4 regions of the Zooshikella sp. RANM57 genome follow, and region 4 is predicted to be linked to each of the others. Evidence: predicted binding sites of a transcription regulator. Region 4 holds the regulator's gene; each other region holds the start of a gene.
The links. Region 4 encodes sigma-54, which starts transcription at its own class of promoters, with help from an activator protein. Its sites were predicted from a motif close to TGGCACNNNNNTTGCTNT; they were not measured.

Region 1 (3,963 bases), on a different contig from region 4:
TCATGTTTACGAAATGGAAGTAGTAGTCATCATAAGTAAGTCATTATTGAAGATACTTTCAGTACGTTTTAATGACGGAGGCTGAATGTTTAAAAAACTCTTTTCATGGTTTAGTGCTAAAACTAGTGAAGATGACACTAGTGATAAGACAAATAATAATGATCATCTGAATGATCAGCAGGATAAAACGCATCAGGCTCAAGAAAATATTGCGAATAATCAGCCAGTTATTCACGATCAGTCTTCAGAGGATATTCAAGCTGCCGTGGCAGAGAATGAGCCACAAGACAAGTCAACGCAGTTTGACTCGACTTGTCCTGAGTCGAGTGAACAAGATGAGGATGTTAAACAGGTTACAGTGACACAAGATGAACGTGAAGATACTCCTATAGAGCCACAAACACTGGCCGAAGGAGGCGCGTTTGTATTTGCTGCTAACTTAACATTATATACTTCATTGGATGTGCTTCAGCAGCATGGTAAACACGTTGCTGAACTGCCTGAAGAGCTGACACAAAAGAAAAATGGTGAGTGGATAAGTTCAGCTGATTTTGCACTTCGTACTGATGAAAATGGCATGTTTAAAAGTGATATTGGCTTTGTTGAGGAGTCAGAGTATTTAGCATTTTTAATAACCTGCCGAGAAACAGTTGAAAGCAATTTAGCGTATGAGGAAAAGTTAAAAGTGTTGAGCGCTAAAATGGATGCAAATCCACTGTGGAATAGCTGGGGGCAAAAAAAGCTTAAAAGCAAAGAAAACTGGATGAGTGACTTGATTATTAAAGAGGAAACTCGTGTCATCACCGGTTTATCACTCGCTAATGCAAAAACACTGTTTAATCAAGGCTATACGTCATTAGACGCAATTGCTGCAGCTCCTGAAGAGGTACTGACCTCTTTGCCAAGAGTGGGCAAGAAAACACTTGAGAATATTCGTCAGGCTGCTTCTTAGCACGGCCTGTAGACCAATTTTTGTTTCCAACAACATGTTGCTAGCTACCGAAAGGTAGCTTTTTTTTGCTATTGAAAATGTTTCAAATACCACATTCCTTATAGTCAGATGTAGTGGCCCTTTCTCCCAGAATTTCTTGTCGGATATTGATTCTAGCCTGCTCTTCCCAACGTGATTGTAATGTAGGTGTAAAATAAAGGGTTGGGCGCGATATTAACCTGGAAAGTACTTTGTTCCTTAAGCGTCGGTATAACCATAAGGGTATATAACGGTGCTCCATACGCACTTGTTGCTGGTACCTCCGATAAAGTGCTTCAGGTGTTGCAAGTATAGCTAGATCTAAATCAAGAAAAAATTGCTCATCTTTACTGTTTGAACTGGGTTGATGTTGCTCTGTAGCAAGTATCCATTGGCTGATTTTTTCAATGTGAGTCGTATCCACACCCAGTAGTGGTAATGCTTGTGCAGCTTGTTTGGCACTTTCTATTTCGTTTTTCTTACTGAATCTTTTATACACACTATCATGATAAAAGATGGTCAAAATAATGCTTGGCAAGTCCTGACATAAGTGAGCAAACCGTTCTGCAAGCGTTATCAAATGTGCCAGATGGTAGATAGTATGGTAGTGGCGGTGAGGCTGTTGATATTGTGAAATGAGATGGGCAAAAACCTCATATTGAGTTTGGTGGTCACACTCTGCTTTTGCCGCATAAAGGGATTGTCGCCAGGTACCATAAAGTTTACGAATGACTGGATGATGCAGTAATTGGGAAGATATAGAGTCGGCGGACATATGGCTTTCACTTTATTGATAACTATCTATCTTTATAGATAGTCAGAGTTAGAGAGTTATTTAATATCCCATTGAATTTTAAGTAAAAAATTTTTGGCATGGTCTTTGTTTAATGTTGATTATCTTACTTTTATTTGACTAAACGAGATAACATTCCAATGTGTAGAAAATATGAAGTTGTTCAAGGGCAAAAAGGTGTACCCATTAAAGCGTGGACATGTGATGTTGCCTTTGAACAAGCTGCTAAACAACAATTATTGAATATAGCGCAATTGCCCTTTGTATATAAGTGGTTGGCGGTAATGCCTGATGTGCATCTTGGTAAGGGAGCCACAATAGGTAGTGTGGTACCTACTATTGATTGTGTCATCCCCGCTGCAGTAGGTGTGGATATCGGTTGCGGTATGATGGCGTGCAAAACTTCCTTAACAGCCAGTGACTTACCTGAAAATCTTGGCGGAATTCGAAGTGCAATTGAGCAAGCTGTTCCTCATGGGCGGTCAGCGAGAGCCAGAAAAGGGCGTGATAAAGGTGCCTGGGGAGATATTCCTCATGATGTAGCTTGTGCATGGCGTTCATTAGCTACTGTCTTTGATCAGCTGCAGGAAAAGCATGCTGTATTAAAACAAACCAATAATGTGAATCACTTGGGAACCTTAGGCACAGGCAATCACTTTATCGAAGTGTGTCTGGATGAAAAAGACAGTGTGTGGTTTATGTTGCATAGTGGCTCCCGTGGTGTGGGTAACAGAATTGGAACCCACTTTATTGAACTTGCTAAGAAAGAAATGGAGCGTTGGCAAATTCAGTTGCCTGACCGAGATTTGGCTTACTTGCCTGAAGGTTCTGAGTTATTTGCGGACTATATGCAAAGTGTTGAATGGGCTCAAAACTATGCTCGTATTAATCGAGAGGTCATGATGCAGCGGGTGATTCAGGCTGTCCAAAAGGTATTGCATCGAACGTTTGAGGCGCATGTTGAGGCCGTTAACTGCCATCATAACTATGTGAATCGTGAGCATCATTATGGTAATGATGTATGGGTTACTCGCAAAGGTGCTGTGAGTGCCAAAGAGGGACAGTTAGGGATTATTCCTGGAAGCATGGGGGCAAAATCGTTTATTGTGCGAGGTAAGGGTAATCCTGAAAGCTTTCATAGCTGTAGCCATGGTGCTGGGCGTGTTATGTCTCGAACTCAAGCAAAGAAAGTGGTTACATTGGCAGAACACTTAGCGGCAACACAAGGAGTAGAGTGTCGTAAAGATGAAGCTGTTATAGATGAAACGCCCGCCGCGTATAAACCGATTGATAAAGTCATGGCTGCGCAGTCTGACTTGATAGAAGTCGTTTATACGCTCAAACAAATTGTCTGTGTAAAAGGTTAGTTTTGGTAAGATTAAGTCTTAGCCTTAAGATACTTTAGAGGTGCCCTTTAATGAGGGGGAAGCATAAGCGCTTATAATAGTGCTTATTTTTTGTTTTAATTAAATAGGGATATTATGTTGTTGGTATAGTTAAGGATTTAATTTTATCGTGAATAAGCGATATTATTTGCTGAACATGGTCAGTCGGTTTATTAAAATTATCATAATCTTTATTATATATTTCTTTTAAATCATTGAGCGTTAAGTAAGTTGGTTGATGAACTTCTGCGATCGTAGCATACATGAATTTTTGATTATTTTTCTCAATATATAGCGAGTATATATGAATGGCCAAATTTTCTTTCATTGTTACATGAAAGCTTTTGTATAATGGCGCCAGATCACTGCTAGATTTTAGTTCACCAAAGTACATAGGCTGTTTAGTTATTTTCCAACCTGCGGCTTTTAACACGGCACCAATGGAGCCGCCACCGAGGATTTTTTTATGTGCAGTGGAAAAAGATGAGTCAACGTGTTCGGGGTAACGCACAATGGCTAATGTTCTGGTTGTTTTGTTAGCACCATGAGTACTGTATAAGCGAGAGACTCTCGTTGATGCGCCTGATTCCAGTACATCTATCCCATAGCTTCCAAACTTTAACTCAATACGCTCGCTATTCAGTAGAGGGCGAAGTTTTTTATTATCGACTGTTAAGGGTGTTTGGGATGCAAGCGCAGAGCTGCTAAAGATAATAAGAAACCAAACGAATAACGTAGAAACCTTTGTTTTAAGGTGATACATAGGTGCCTCTTGAAGTGTGAAAATAGAGTGTGAAAACAAGTGAGCAAGATAG
Region 2 (3,963 bases), on a different contig from region 4:
GAATTATCTTTTCTGTAAGCTTTTTTTAAAATAGCTTCAATCTCCCCCCCCCAATATTTGCTGTATGAATAAGTTGACATTGATAAAAATACAATATATGAAGAAATTACAATTAGCCTACCACTTAAACTTGCTTTTTTATATAAAGCCATAAATGAGATAACTATGCCAACTGAAGGGAAATAATTTCTGTGTTCAAAAGCTAATTCTAGTGGCAAAATAGTTGACTCTATCGAGTGACCTAACAAAAACCAAGCCACACCAAAGCTAACTAACGTTTTATTTTTAATTAGACAGAATAAAAATACCACCAATAAAACTAATAACGAAACTAGTGTTGTCAATGGTCTAAAAATACTTTCGGAAGGTACTACATCATCATGATATAGTGAGAGCTCATTATAGTCAGGAATAATTATACTTTTTAAGTATAAAAAAATTATTCTTGACTGAGTTATAATTCTTTCATATGGGGTGTATACTCTTGCATCATAACCTGAAAAAAAATACTCGTAATTTATAATGAATAAAATTGACACTACTAAAAACAATACGAGCATAGCTTTATAAAGATCACCTTTAAAAACCCAGTCATAAAAAAAAATAACGGCAAGAGCGACCAGCGAATTTTCTTTACACAAAAAACCTAAAAAAACACAGAAAAACATTAAAAATATACGCCAAACACCTCGACGTTCATTATAATTAAAATATATTAGTATTGACAAAATAGAGAAAAAGAAACTTAACAATGTCATTCTTTGCACAATATAGGCTACAGCAGAAACATTAATGGGCAGTATCCCCCATATCAAAGACATTATTACTAGCTCACAACTATTCAAGTTTAACAAATAAACAGTTGAAATTTTCTTTAAAACCAAATAAACCAATACCATGTTTATCAGATGGATGAGTAAATTTATCACTCTTTGGACTGTTGAGTCTCCACCTGAAAGCTTGTAATCTAAATATAGTGACGCCATTGCTAAAGGACGGTTAAAATCCATATAAAAATTACTGAATGCAGCTTTGCGAATAGACTCAATGGTTATAATACTATTGTGATTGAAGAATGGATTTTTTGTGATATTTGCATAATCATCAAATAAATAACCACCTTTAAAGGAAGGAGAATAAGAAAGCACTATTATAGTAAAGGCAACTATAACTGCTCCTACAGTTTTTAAATTATAACTCTGAATTATACTCATTTTGCTTATTTTCTAACGGCCTTTTGGCCGTTAGAAAATTTTAATGATCTACGAGTCACGGCATGAAGCTGGCAAATATTTTGGATCTACACCACCCGAACTAAGTGACTTACAATCCCATTGCACTTTTGCACTACTTCCAGTACCTTCAAGTACAAAGGACTGATCATCTGCTGTATCCCCCCCCATAGCTTTAATATCTACTGTAATAGTAACTTTAGAGACACTATTCCAAGTCATAGCAATATCACTTACATAATCACTATCTATAGTAGTTGTAAATCCAGCAGCTGCTGCAGTACGAGGCATAGATCCTTGAGACAAATAGAATTCAGAAACTGACATTTTTGCTGGTGTCAAAGCCAACACAGCTTCAGACATTTTTGCTCTAACCGTATAATCCTGATAGGCAGGTATAGCTACCGCCGCCAAAATACCAATGATCGCAACAACGATCATCAATTCAATTAACGTAAAACCTTGTTGCATTTTTTTCATGTGAAGCTCCTCCGATCAAATCCTATTCACTTGAATAGTCATAGTACGGATGTGAGAGCAATGCCAATGCCAATTTGTTTAGTTAGTATGCACTCACTTAATTAGCATTAATATACTGTATCTTTCTGAAAACTTAACACGATAACTAATACAGATTGATGTCAGGATCAATTTTAAACAGTTACCTTTATCACCACTTAGTGACAAAATTTGTCACATACTTTATGTTAATTATATCTCTTTTATAGATTGCTACTTTTCAATCTATACTTTGCGTATCCTTCATCAACTAGACACAGTAGTAACTATTTCATGTCCAGAATCATGCTCACCGGTCTTGCCAAAAGACTTGTTGATGACAAACTGCTTGACGAAGAAACAGCACGAAATGCTTACCAAGAAGCTTCAAAGCAGAAAATTCCTTTTGTGACCCATTTGGTTCAATCTGATTTTGTCAAACCATTGGATGTTGCACGATTGGCTTCTGAGGAGTTTGGCTCCCCCCTGATGGATTTGAATAGCTTTGACTTTGAGCTTGCGCCAAAAGATGTTGTTGATGAAAAACTCATTCGTAAACACCATACGATTCCTCTATACAAACGAGGAACAAGACTTTTTATTGCCGTATCAGATCCTACGAATTTAGCGGCTCTTGATGAAATTCGCTTTAACACAGGTCTCAACATCGATTCAGTGTTGGTTGAAGAAGATAAGCTTAATACCGCTATCGAGAAGTTTCTTGATACCACAGATGATGGCTTATCCGATCTTGATGATGAAGGTTTAGAAGACCTTGATATTAGTGCAGTTGATGAAGACAAGGAAGAAGGTGGCCCTGTCGCCAGCGAAGCTGATGATGCTCCTGTTGTGAAATTTGTAAACAAGATGCTGCTGTCAGCCATTAAAGGGGGATCATCAGATTTACACTTTGAACCTTATGAAAAAACGTATCGGGTACGTTTTCGTACTGATGGTGTGCTACATGAAGCGGCTAGACCCCCTATCAGCTTAGCCCCACGGATATCTTCACGCTTAAAAATAATGTCCTCAATGGATATTTCTGAGCGCCGTAAACCTCAAGATGGTCGTATCAAAATGCGGCTATCCAAGACCAAGTCCATAGATTTCAGAGTGAATACCTGTCCAACCCTATGGGGTGAAAAAATAGTATTGCGTATCCTTGACCCAACCAGTGCGCAAATGGGGATTGACAGCCTTGGTTATGAGGAAGCGCAGAAAGAGCTTTATATGGCTGCCCTGATGCAACCTCAAGGTATGATTTTGGTCACGGGACCCACAGGTAGTGGTAAAACAGTATCACTGTATACTGGTCTTAACATTCTCAATACCGTAGAGCGCAACATCTCCACAGCAGAGGACCCTGTAGAAATCAACCTTGAAGGTATCAACCAGGTTAATGTCAATCCCAAACAAGGTATGGACTTTGCCCAAGCGTTGCGTGCCTTCTTACGTCAAGACCCAGATATTATCATGGTGGGAGAGATCCGGGATATTGAAACAGCTTCTATCGCAATAAAAGCGGCTCAAACAGGTCACATGGTAATGTCTACACTACACACTAACAGTGCAGCCGAAACCTTAACCCGTTTACTTAATATGGGGGTTCCCGCTTTTAACCTTGCCACGACGGTTAACTTAATCATTGCACAACGTCTTGCCAGAAGACTGTGCAGTAACTGTAAACAGACTGTTGAAGTGCCTGAAAAAACTCTTCTTGAAGAGGGGTTTACGCCAGAACAGGCTAAATCTGCCGTGCTTTATGGCCCCAAAGGCTGTGAAAAGTGTAATAAAGGTTATAAAGGGCGTGTCGGTATTTACGAGGTGGTAAAAATTACTCCAGCCTTATCAAGAATCATTATGGAAGAAGGTAATTCCATACAAATTGCGGAAGTTGCCGATAAAGAAGGCTTTAGCAATCTGCGTAAATCTGGACTCGTAAAAGCACTACAAGGTGTTACCAGCCTGGAAGAGGTCAACCGAGTTACTAAAGATTAAACAATCTATCAATAAAAACATGAAATAGTTGGCATTAACAAGTATTTGGCCACGTTATTAGTATTCGCAATAATGATAAATAAGCTACACTAATTATGCGAACTATTTTTCATGAGAAGTGTTTTATATTGATCATATTGTCTAAGAGATAGCGCAAACAAGTATGAAGGTTAAGTCCTTTATAATGTGTAGATATAAATCTGTGACCGTTGTACTTGAGTTCATATAATATTGT
Region 3 (3,963 bases), on a different contig from region 4:
TGGTCGACAGAATTGTCAATATGAATTGGGAAGAAATACATCCACCGCCCAAAGGCACAGGACGAGATCATTACCTAACTGCTGTAACCAAAGTGGATGATAAACTGGTTGAAATCATAGATGTTGAAAAGATCCTTGCAGAAGTTTCTCCGATGAATGAAGAGCTTTCAGAGGATGTTGTTCGTCATGAACCAACCGATGACTTAGCGAATAAGAAGATATTAATTGTTGATGACTCAGCAATCGCGCGTAAACAAGTACAGCGCTGTATTGAGTCATTAGGTATTGAGGTAGTGGCCAAAAATGATGGTCGTGAAGCCTTAGAATACCTTATGGAGTTGATTGAGCATGGGGTTAGTCCTAAGGATGAACTCCTTATGATTGTCTCTGATATAGAAATGCCTGAAATGGATGGCTACACACTAACATCTGCGATTAGAAATGATCCACGGATTAATGATATGCATATTGTGCTTCATACATCATTGAGTGGCGTTTTCAATAAAGCGATGGTGGAAAAAGTAGGAGCAAATGATTTTATTGCTAAGTTTAACCCCGATTTATTAGCGGGTGCTGTAATGGAACGAATCCAAATACTAACGGGTTAATTACAGGTTAGCATCGATATGGGGTAATTTCTGTGGCCGAATTTGGTTCTCAACCGAAGCGAACAGTCCCAACCAATGACTTTGAAGTCTTTAGTCTTTTTTTGGAGAAAAGCAGTGGTATTGTTTTAGGTAAAAATAAGGAGTACTTAGTCAAAAGCCGTTTAAGAAAAATTCTAGCGGAAAACAATATTAATTCTCTCACGGAGTTGGTGTCTCAGATAGAAAAAAATCCTCGTGGTGACTTGCGTGGTAAAGTTATAGATGCGATGACGACAAATGAGACATTATGGTTTCGGGATAATTATCCTTATGATGTTTTAAAAAACAGAATTTTACCTGAACTAGTAAAAGAAAGGCGTCAGCAAAATATTCGCATTTGGTCCGCCGCCTGCTCTACTGGACAAGAGCCTTACTCGATTGCAATGGCGATTGATGAGTTTGAACGAAATAATCTAGGCATGTTAAAAGGTGATGTTAAAATTGTTGCAACTGATTTGTCTAGTAAAGTCATGGCTGAAGCGATGGCTGGAGAATATGATTCTCTTGCGTTAGGCAGGGGACTATCGGATGAACGTTTACAGCGTTACTTTACGGCCTTACAAGGAAAGCGCTGGGTGGTTAAACCCCACATAAAACAGCGTGTTGAATTTCGTATTATTAACCTGCAAGAAAGTTATGCTAGTTTAGGTAAATTTGATATTGTTTTTTGCCGCAATGTATTAATCTATTTCTCTGCAGAACTGAAGTTAGATATTCTAAGCCGAATTTATAAGACACTTAAACCAGGTGGTTTTTTATTTTTAGGTGCATCTGAAGCATTAAATGGTTTATCTGACTTATATGAAATGGTTCAGTGTCGACCTGGTATAATGTACATGGCAAAACCTAATAATGCGGATGTATTTGCTCGTGCAGGCAAATCAACGAGTCGGGCAAAACCATCCACACCTGAAACGAGAATGCCAAGAGCAACAGGTTCGGCAACAGCATCTGTACCAACGCGAAAACCAACCAGTACATCTTCCTCTACAACAAGACCCACTACTTCTTCGATTAAGCCTTCCTCAAATAAACCAGAACCATTTAAGCGGTAAGTTTACGTCTCAAGAGAAAGGAAATTGATTGCCGTCTCCTGGGTGTTGGTTTTGTTGGTCTTACTTAACTTACTGAAAATTATGTAAAAATTTTAATGGCATGGGCTTTGCCTTAAAGCTAAGTAGAAAACTACTCGGTTTATTTGGCAAGGGAGTTTTTATGGCCATCAGTTTTGATAATGCGTTAGGCGTGCATCCTTATGCACTGCAAGTTAGAGCCGCAAGAGCAGAAATTATTGCTAATAACTTTGCCAATGCTGATACCCCTGGGTTTAAGGCTAGGGATATTGATTTTAAGCAAGCACTAAAACAAGCTGTTGATAATACACCTAGGGGCAATCAATTGCCGCTTAATGTTACCAATGAACAACATATACAAACGGCGCCTACAGAATACAGTGGACCTGAAGTGCTTTATCGTACGCCGATTCAACCTGCGATTGATGGCAATACAGTGGATACCCAACAGGAGCACTCACTCTTTGCCCGTAATGCAATGGATTTTCAGGCCGGCTTTGAGTTTTTAAATGGTAGTTTTAAGTCATTAAAAACTGCGATTAAGGGTAATTAATTATGTCTTTGACCAATATTTTCAATATATCAGGAAGTGGTATGTCAGCGCAGTCGGTACGTTTAAATACGGTTGCCAGTAATGTTGCTAACGCAGAAACTGCCAGTAGTAGTATCAATGAGGTGTATAAAGGACGAAAGCCATTTTTTAAAGTGATGGAAACCCGCGTTAACGAAGATCCTTTTTGGCAGGACTCTGTTTTTAGTGATGAAAGTACTGTGTATCAGGAGCAGGGAAGAGGGGTGATGGTGCAAGCGATAGTTGAAGATAATGCAACACCTCAGGCACGTTACGAACCTGATCATCCGATGGCCGATGAAAAGGGATATGTGTATTACCCGAACATCAATGTTGTTGAGGAAATGACGGATATGATTTCAGCTTCCCGTTCATTTCAAGTGAATGTTGAGATTATGAATACAGCAAAAACGATGTTGCAAAAGGTACTGACATTGGGTCAGTAATATGGCTGATAGTTTTGTGGTTAGCACTAAGGTGAGCGAGGTGCTCTCATGAGTACAATTAATCAGACCCCAAATACGACAGCAAATGCTGTTGTAGATAAGTATACGCTAGAGGAGCCCTCTTCCGCGAAAGGCAATCAGGAACTGGGTCAGGATCAATTTTTAAAGCTGATGATTGAACAATTAAAAAATCAGGATCCGTTAAACCCTCAAAAAAATGAAGAATTTATCGCACAGTTGGCACAATTTAGTACGGTAGAAGGGATTACCAATTTAAATCAAACTGTGACAAGTATGTCTTCAGCATTTACGTCGAGTCAGGCATTACAAGCGTCAGCGTTGGTCGGTCGTTCTGTTTTAGTTCAGACATCTCGCACACAACTTAATGCGGGAAGTGAAGTACAAGGTGTGGTTGACTTGCCTGCATCCAGTCCGGTAAGAGTGGATGTATTTAATAGCTCAGGTGTACTGGTCAGGCAGATTGATTTAGGTTTACAGCCTGCAGGTGCTGTAGATTTTAAATGGGATGGTAAAGACAGTAATGGTCAGGCCATGCCTACCGGCGTATACAGTTTTCGAGCGTCAGGGGTATTAGATAATCAAGGCGTGGCTTTATCAACAATGATGAGTACGAATGTGGATAGCGTAACCCTTGGTACGTTCAATGACTTAACACTAAATTTAGCGGGCGTTGGCTCTGTTAAATTAAGTGATGTTAAACGTATACTTTAAATATTATTAATGTCTGATTTTTTTGTCACAGAATTTGATTTTGAATTTTGGGTATCGCTATATCGTTAGGTAAAGCTTATAAAAAAATTATGTGGTGATAATCTGTTAGTTTGAGAAATAAAAAAATATTTATCCATTTTTATTCACTGGTTATTTAAAAGATTGCCAATTGTCTGGAAGAAAATTGGAACAGCTTGGCTGACCCGTTAGGATTGGTGCTAAGGAGAGTGCGCATAACATGAATCATAAAAGATTTATGGTTCTTGAAAGATTCATTATGCATCCTTGACGGAATTAATGAATAAAGGAGCGCAATATGTCGTTTAATACTGGCTTAAGCGGACTGAAAGCCGCTTCCACTGATCTGGATGTAATTGGTAATAACATTGCGAACTCTGCGACAATAGGCTTTAAATCGTCACGTGCTGAATTTCATGATGTTTATGCACGTGAAATATTAGGCGGAAGTAGTCGCTCAGCAGGTAATGGTGTAT
Region 4 (3,963 bases):
CCGGTTAATAATTTCCGGAAAGCGAGATAGCTCTTGTCGTATATTTCGGGCGTCAATACTGACAGCTACACGGTCTAAATAAGCTTTTTGCAGCTCTTTCGCTAAATCAGGAAGTAAAACTAAGGGTAAATTATCGATACAGAAAAAACCTTGGTCTTCAAGCACATGTAGCCCTGTACTTTTACCTGAACCTGATCGACCACTAATGATAACAAGTTTCATACGACTTTTATGTGTACCATGGTTGTGAGTTGGCTTTTATTATGCGCGCCATATTATTATTACACTGCATGTATAGTGTACACCAAAATGACGGCTTCTTGTTGTAGCCAAGCTACAGTGAAGTCCGTCATTTGGAGTAAAAATAAATGAAGCGTTAAAGCAAGATGGTTGTGTGTGACCTGTTAATTAGGAAGAGGGGCAATAGCAAGCTCATAAAGTTCATGATTGCTTTGAGCATTACGCAGCCTATTTCTGAAACTGGCATTTTCAAACCGTTCAGCAACAAGTTGCAATATTGCTAAATGCTCAGAAGTAGCTTCTTCTGGAACTATAAGTGCAAAAATTAAATCAACTGGGTGATTATCCATTGCGTCAAACTCGATGGGTTCACGAAGCTTTAGTAAAGCCGCCATGGGTTTTTCACAGTTGGTTAATCTGCAGTGGGGAAGTGCAATGCCATTGCCGAATCCAGTACTTCCCAGTCGTTCTCTGGTAATAAGACTATCAAAAAGTTCGCTAGCACCTATGCCTGGCCGGTAACCGGCCAGGATATCTGCAATTTGCTCTAACGTTCTTTTTTTACTGCCACCCTCGACATCACAAGCGGTGCACTCCGGGGCAAGAATCTGTTCGAGTTTCATTGCGTTTTTACAATCTCCAGCAATGGCCGGTTTAACGGGCTCCTGCGCCCTGTAAACGGTCAAGGTTTTTCTCTTTGTGTTTTAGAAGTTGACGATCTAACTTATCGACAAGCATGTCAATCGCTGCATACATGTCTTCAGATTCCGCTTCCGCGCGAATATCTGCACCTCTTATATGTAAAGTGGTCTCAGCTTTTTGTCGAAGTTTTTCAACACTTAAAGTAACTTGCACATTGGTAATGCTATCAAAGTGCCGCTCCAACCGCTCAAACTTGCTGATAACATATTGGCGCAGCGGATCGGTAATATCAACGTGGTGACCACTAATATTTATTTGCATGCATCGATCTCCTAAGTGATCCGATTTACAGTCTATCAGTAGAAACTGTGTACTACTACTGACTCCACAACATCCCTAATCAATTGAGTAGGGGTAATAGGGTTGTTTGTCACCCTATAACGCTTTCTTACACCAACCGTTTTCGCTCGTTAGAAGGCGGAATAGAAAGTGACTCTCGGTACTTAGCGATAGTTCGTCTTGCCACTTTTATTCCTTGTTCTTCTAGAAGCTTGGCTATTTTACTATCAGATAAAGGTTTTCGCGCATTTTCCGCCGCGATCAATTTTTTTATGATGGCTCGGATTGCTGTTGATGAGCATTCTCCACCCGATGAGGTACTGACATGACTGGAGAAAAAATACTTCAGTTCAAATATACCACGAGGGGTGTGCATATATTTTTGAGTTGTTACTCTTGATATTGTTGACTCATGCATGCCAACGGCTTCTGCAATATCATGGAGCACTAAAGGTTTCATGGCTTCTTCTCCGTACTCTAAAAAGCCCTTTTGGTGCTCAACAATACAGCTAGCAACTCGCATTAATGTTTCATTACGGCTCTGCAAACTTTTTATAAACCAGCGTGCTTCCTGGAGATGATTTTTAATATAGGTATTGTCAGAACTGCTGTCTGCACGTTTGACTAAAGATGCATAGCTTGCATTGATGCGAAGACGGGGGGTGGCATCGGTATTAAGTTCTACACTCCAGCGATCATTTCTTTTTTGAACAATGACATCTGGAACGATATATTCAGAGTTCTCATCTTGAATAACAGAGCCAGGCCGTGGATTTAAACTTTGTATCAACAGGATGGCTTGTTTCAACTGCTCTTCTTTCAACTTTGCTTTTCGCATAAGTTGATTGTAGTCGTGATTGCCTAATAAATGGAGATACTTTTGAGTGATTAGCTTCGCTTCTTCCACAAAAGGCGTATTTGCACTGAGTTGTGTCAACTGAGTTAAAAGGCACTCTTTTAAATCGCGAGCGGCAACGCCAACAGGGTCAAATTGTTTTAGTAAGCGGTGAACGGCAACGACTTCATCAAGCTCTATCTCAAGTTCTGGGTCAAAGCTTTCCAGAATGTCTTCCAGGGTACAGGTTAAATAGCCGCTTTCATCAACTGCATCAATAATTGCAATGGCAATCAGGCGGTCATTATCGCTGAGTGGGGTAAGGTTAAGCTGCCAGTGTAAGTGTGTCTGTATTGTTTCTGCAGTGCTGTTTCTAGCGGTATAGTCAAAATCTTCATCGGTGTTAGAAGATGAGCTTCCAGTCGTTGGCAGTATTGGGTCATAGACGTCATCCCAGGCGGTATCAACCGATAGCTCCGATGGAATTTGCTCCGCCCACTGATCCTCATAAAGAGATTCACCATCACTCTCTTGTTCTTGAGAAGTAGTGCTAGACGTAGCATCAATATTGCTGCCATCACCATTGGAACTTGAGGGAGCTTCTTGGTTGAACTCAGCGTGTTGTTCATCAGAGGAGTCAGCTGACTCATTATTCATATTTGAGTCTGAAGCGTCTTCAATAAGTTCAAGTAATGGGTTGGAGTCTAAGGCTTGCTGAATTTCTTGTTGCAAGTCAAGCGTAGACAACTGAAGTAGTTTAATGGCCTGTTGCAGCTGAGGCGTCATTGTCAGCTGTTGGCCCATTTTTAAAACTAAGGATGGCTTCATAATTAGTTGGTTTACCTACACTGCAACAAAGCAAATGCTGAAATTTATCTATTAATATGCCACTAAACAGTACCTGTCATTGTGGTGAATGAATGCTGCCACATTAGTAATTCAGTCAACAGTGAAAGAGAATAATGAGTGGCCGCATCTCATACATTAACACATTATATGCGCGACCAGGCTACTTGTCTTAGATTTTGAATTGGTGTCCAAGATAAACATCCTTGACTTTTTGGTTGGCCATTACATCACTCGCAGAACCTTGAGCGATTATCTGTCCTTCACTTACTATGTAGGCTAACTCGCAAATATCAAGTGTTTCTCGAACATTGTGATCGGTAATCAGTACACCAATGCCTCTTTCTTTTAAATGAGTTACTATCATTTTTATATCATTTACAGATATGGGGTCAACCCCAGCAAAAGGTTCATCTAATAGGATAAATGAAGGTTCTGTTGCCAGTGCACGAGCAATTTCAACCCGTCTGCGTTCTCCTCCAGATAAGCTCATGCCCAAACTATTTCTGAGGTGGGTTACATTGAACTCTTCAAGTAATTGGTTAAGTTTTTCTTCTCGCTGTTGACGATTTAAATCCTTACGGGTTTCTAAAATCCCCATAATATTTTCACTGACAGACAGTTTACGAAAAATAGACGCTTCTTGTGGTAAGTAACCAATTCCTGCACGTGCTCTACCATGCATTGGTAGATGTGTAATATCCTGTTCATCTATTTGTACTTGGCCATGATCAGACCTAACCAAGCCAACGATCATATAAAATGTAGTTGTTTTCCCTGCACCATTAGGACCAAGCAAACCAACGATTTGACCACTTTCAATATGAAGTGAGACTTCTTTTACAACTTGACGGCCTTTATAGCTTTTTGCCAGATTTTGGGCTTGTAGGACAGGCATAGAGTTACTTCGTCTTAGTGGGTTGCAGAATCATCTCAACACGTTGCTTGCCGCCAGCTTTTGATGAGTCGCCTTTAGCATTCACCGTTTGGGTTTTCATGTTATAGTCAATGCGCTTGCCTGTGAACTTGTTGCCTTCCTGAAATAGTTTGGCGTTAACAAT

Region 1: a site for sigma-54 is predicted at 1,840-1,857, ahead of ACQ96U_RS19395 (RtcB family protein). Genes of this name have one in related genera too.
Region 2: a site for sigma-54 is predicted at 1,767-1,784, ahead of ACQ96U_RS11325 (pilin). Genes of this name have one in related genera too.
Region 3: a site for sigma-54 is predicted at 1,799-1,816, ahead of flgB (flagellar basal body rod protein FlgB). Genes of this name have one in related genera too.

The regions. Positions count from the first base shown of each region.
Region 1 covers NZ_JBOIUB010000010.1:56,851-60,813, forward strand. The annotation lists gene ACQ96U_RS19385 (helix-hairpin-helix domain-containing protein) at 86-952, shown strand; gene ACQ96U_RS19390 (HD domain-containing protein) at 1,035-1,745, opposite strand; gene ACQ96U_RS19395 (RtcB family protein) at 1,904-3,130, shown strand; gene ACQ96U_RS19400 (hypothetical protein) at 3,243-3,911, opposite strand.
Region 2 covers NZ_JBOIUB010000004.1:378,705-382,667, reverse strand. The annotation lists gene ACQ96U_RS11330 (hypothetical protein) at 1-1,214, opposite strand, end outside; gene ACQ96U_RS11325 (pilin) at 1,263-1,712, opposite strand; gene pilB (type IV-A pilus assembly ATPase PilB) at 2,025-3,728, shown strand.
Region 3 covers NZ_JBOIUB010000003.1:310,966-314,928, reverse strand. The annotation lists gene ACQ96U_RS08750 (chemotaxis protein CheV) at 1-608, shown strand, start outside; gene ACQ96U_RS08745 (CheR family methyltransferase) at 641-1,702, shown strand; gene flgB (flagellar basal body rod protein FlgB) at 1,863-2,273, shown strand; gene flgC (flagellar basal body rod protein FlgC) at 2,276-2,737, shown strand; gene ACQ96U_RS08730 (flagellar hook assembly protein FlgD) at 2,786-3,469, shown strand; gene ACQ96U_RS08725 (flagellar hook protein FlgE) at 3,786-3,963, shown strand, end outside.
Region 4 covers NZ_JBOIUB010000001.1:641,370-645,332, forward strand. The annotation lists gene rapZ (RNase adapter RapZ) at 1-222, opposite strand, end outside; gene ptsN (PTS IIA-like nitrogen regulatory protein PtsN) at 405-926, opposite strand; gene hpf (ribosome hibernation-promoting factor, HPF/YfiA family) at 895-1,203, opposite strand; gene ACQ96U_RS02345 (RNA polymerase factor sigma-54) at 1,331-2,884, opposite strand; gene lptB (LPS export ABC transporter ATP-binding protein) at 3,075-3,800, opposite strand; gene lptA (lipopolysaccharide transport periplasmic protein LptA) at 3,805-3,963, opposite strand, start outside.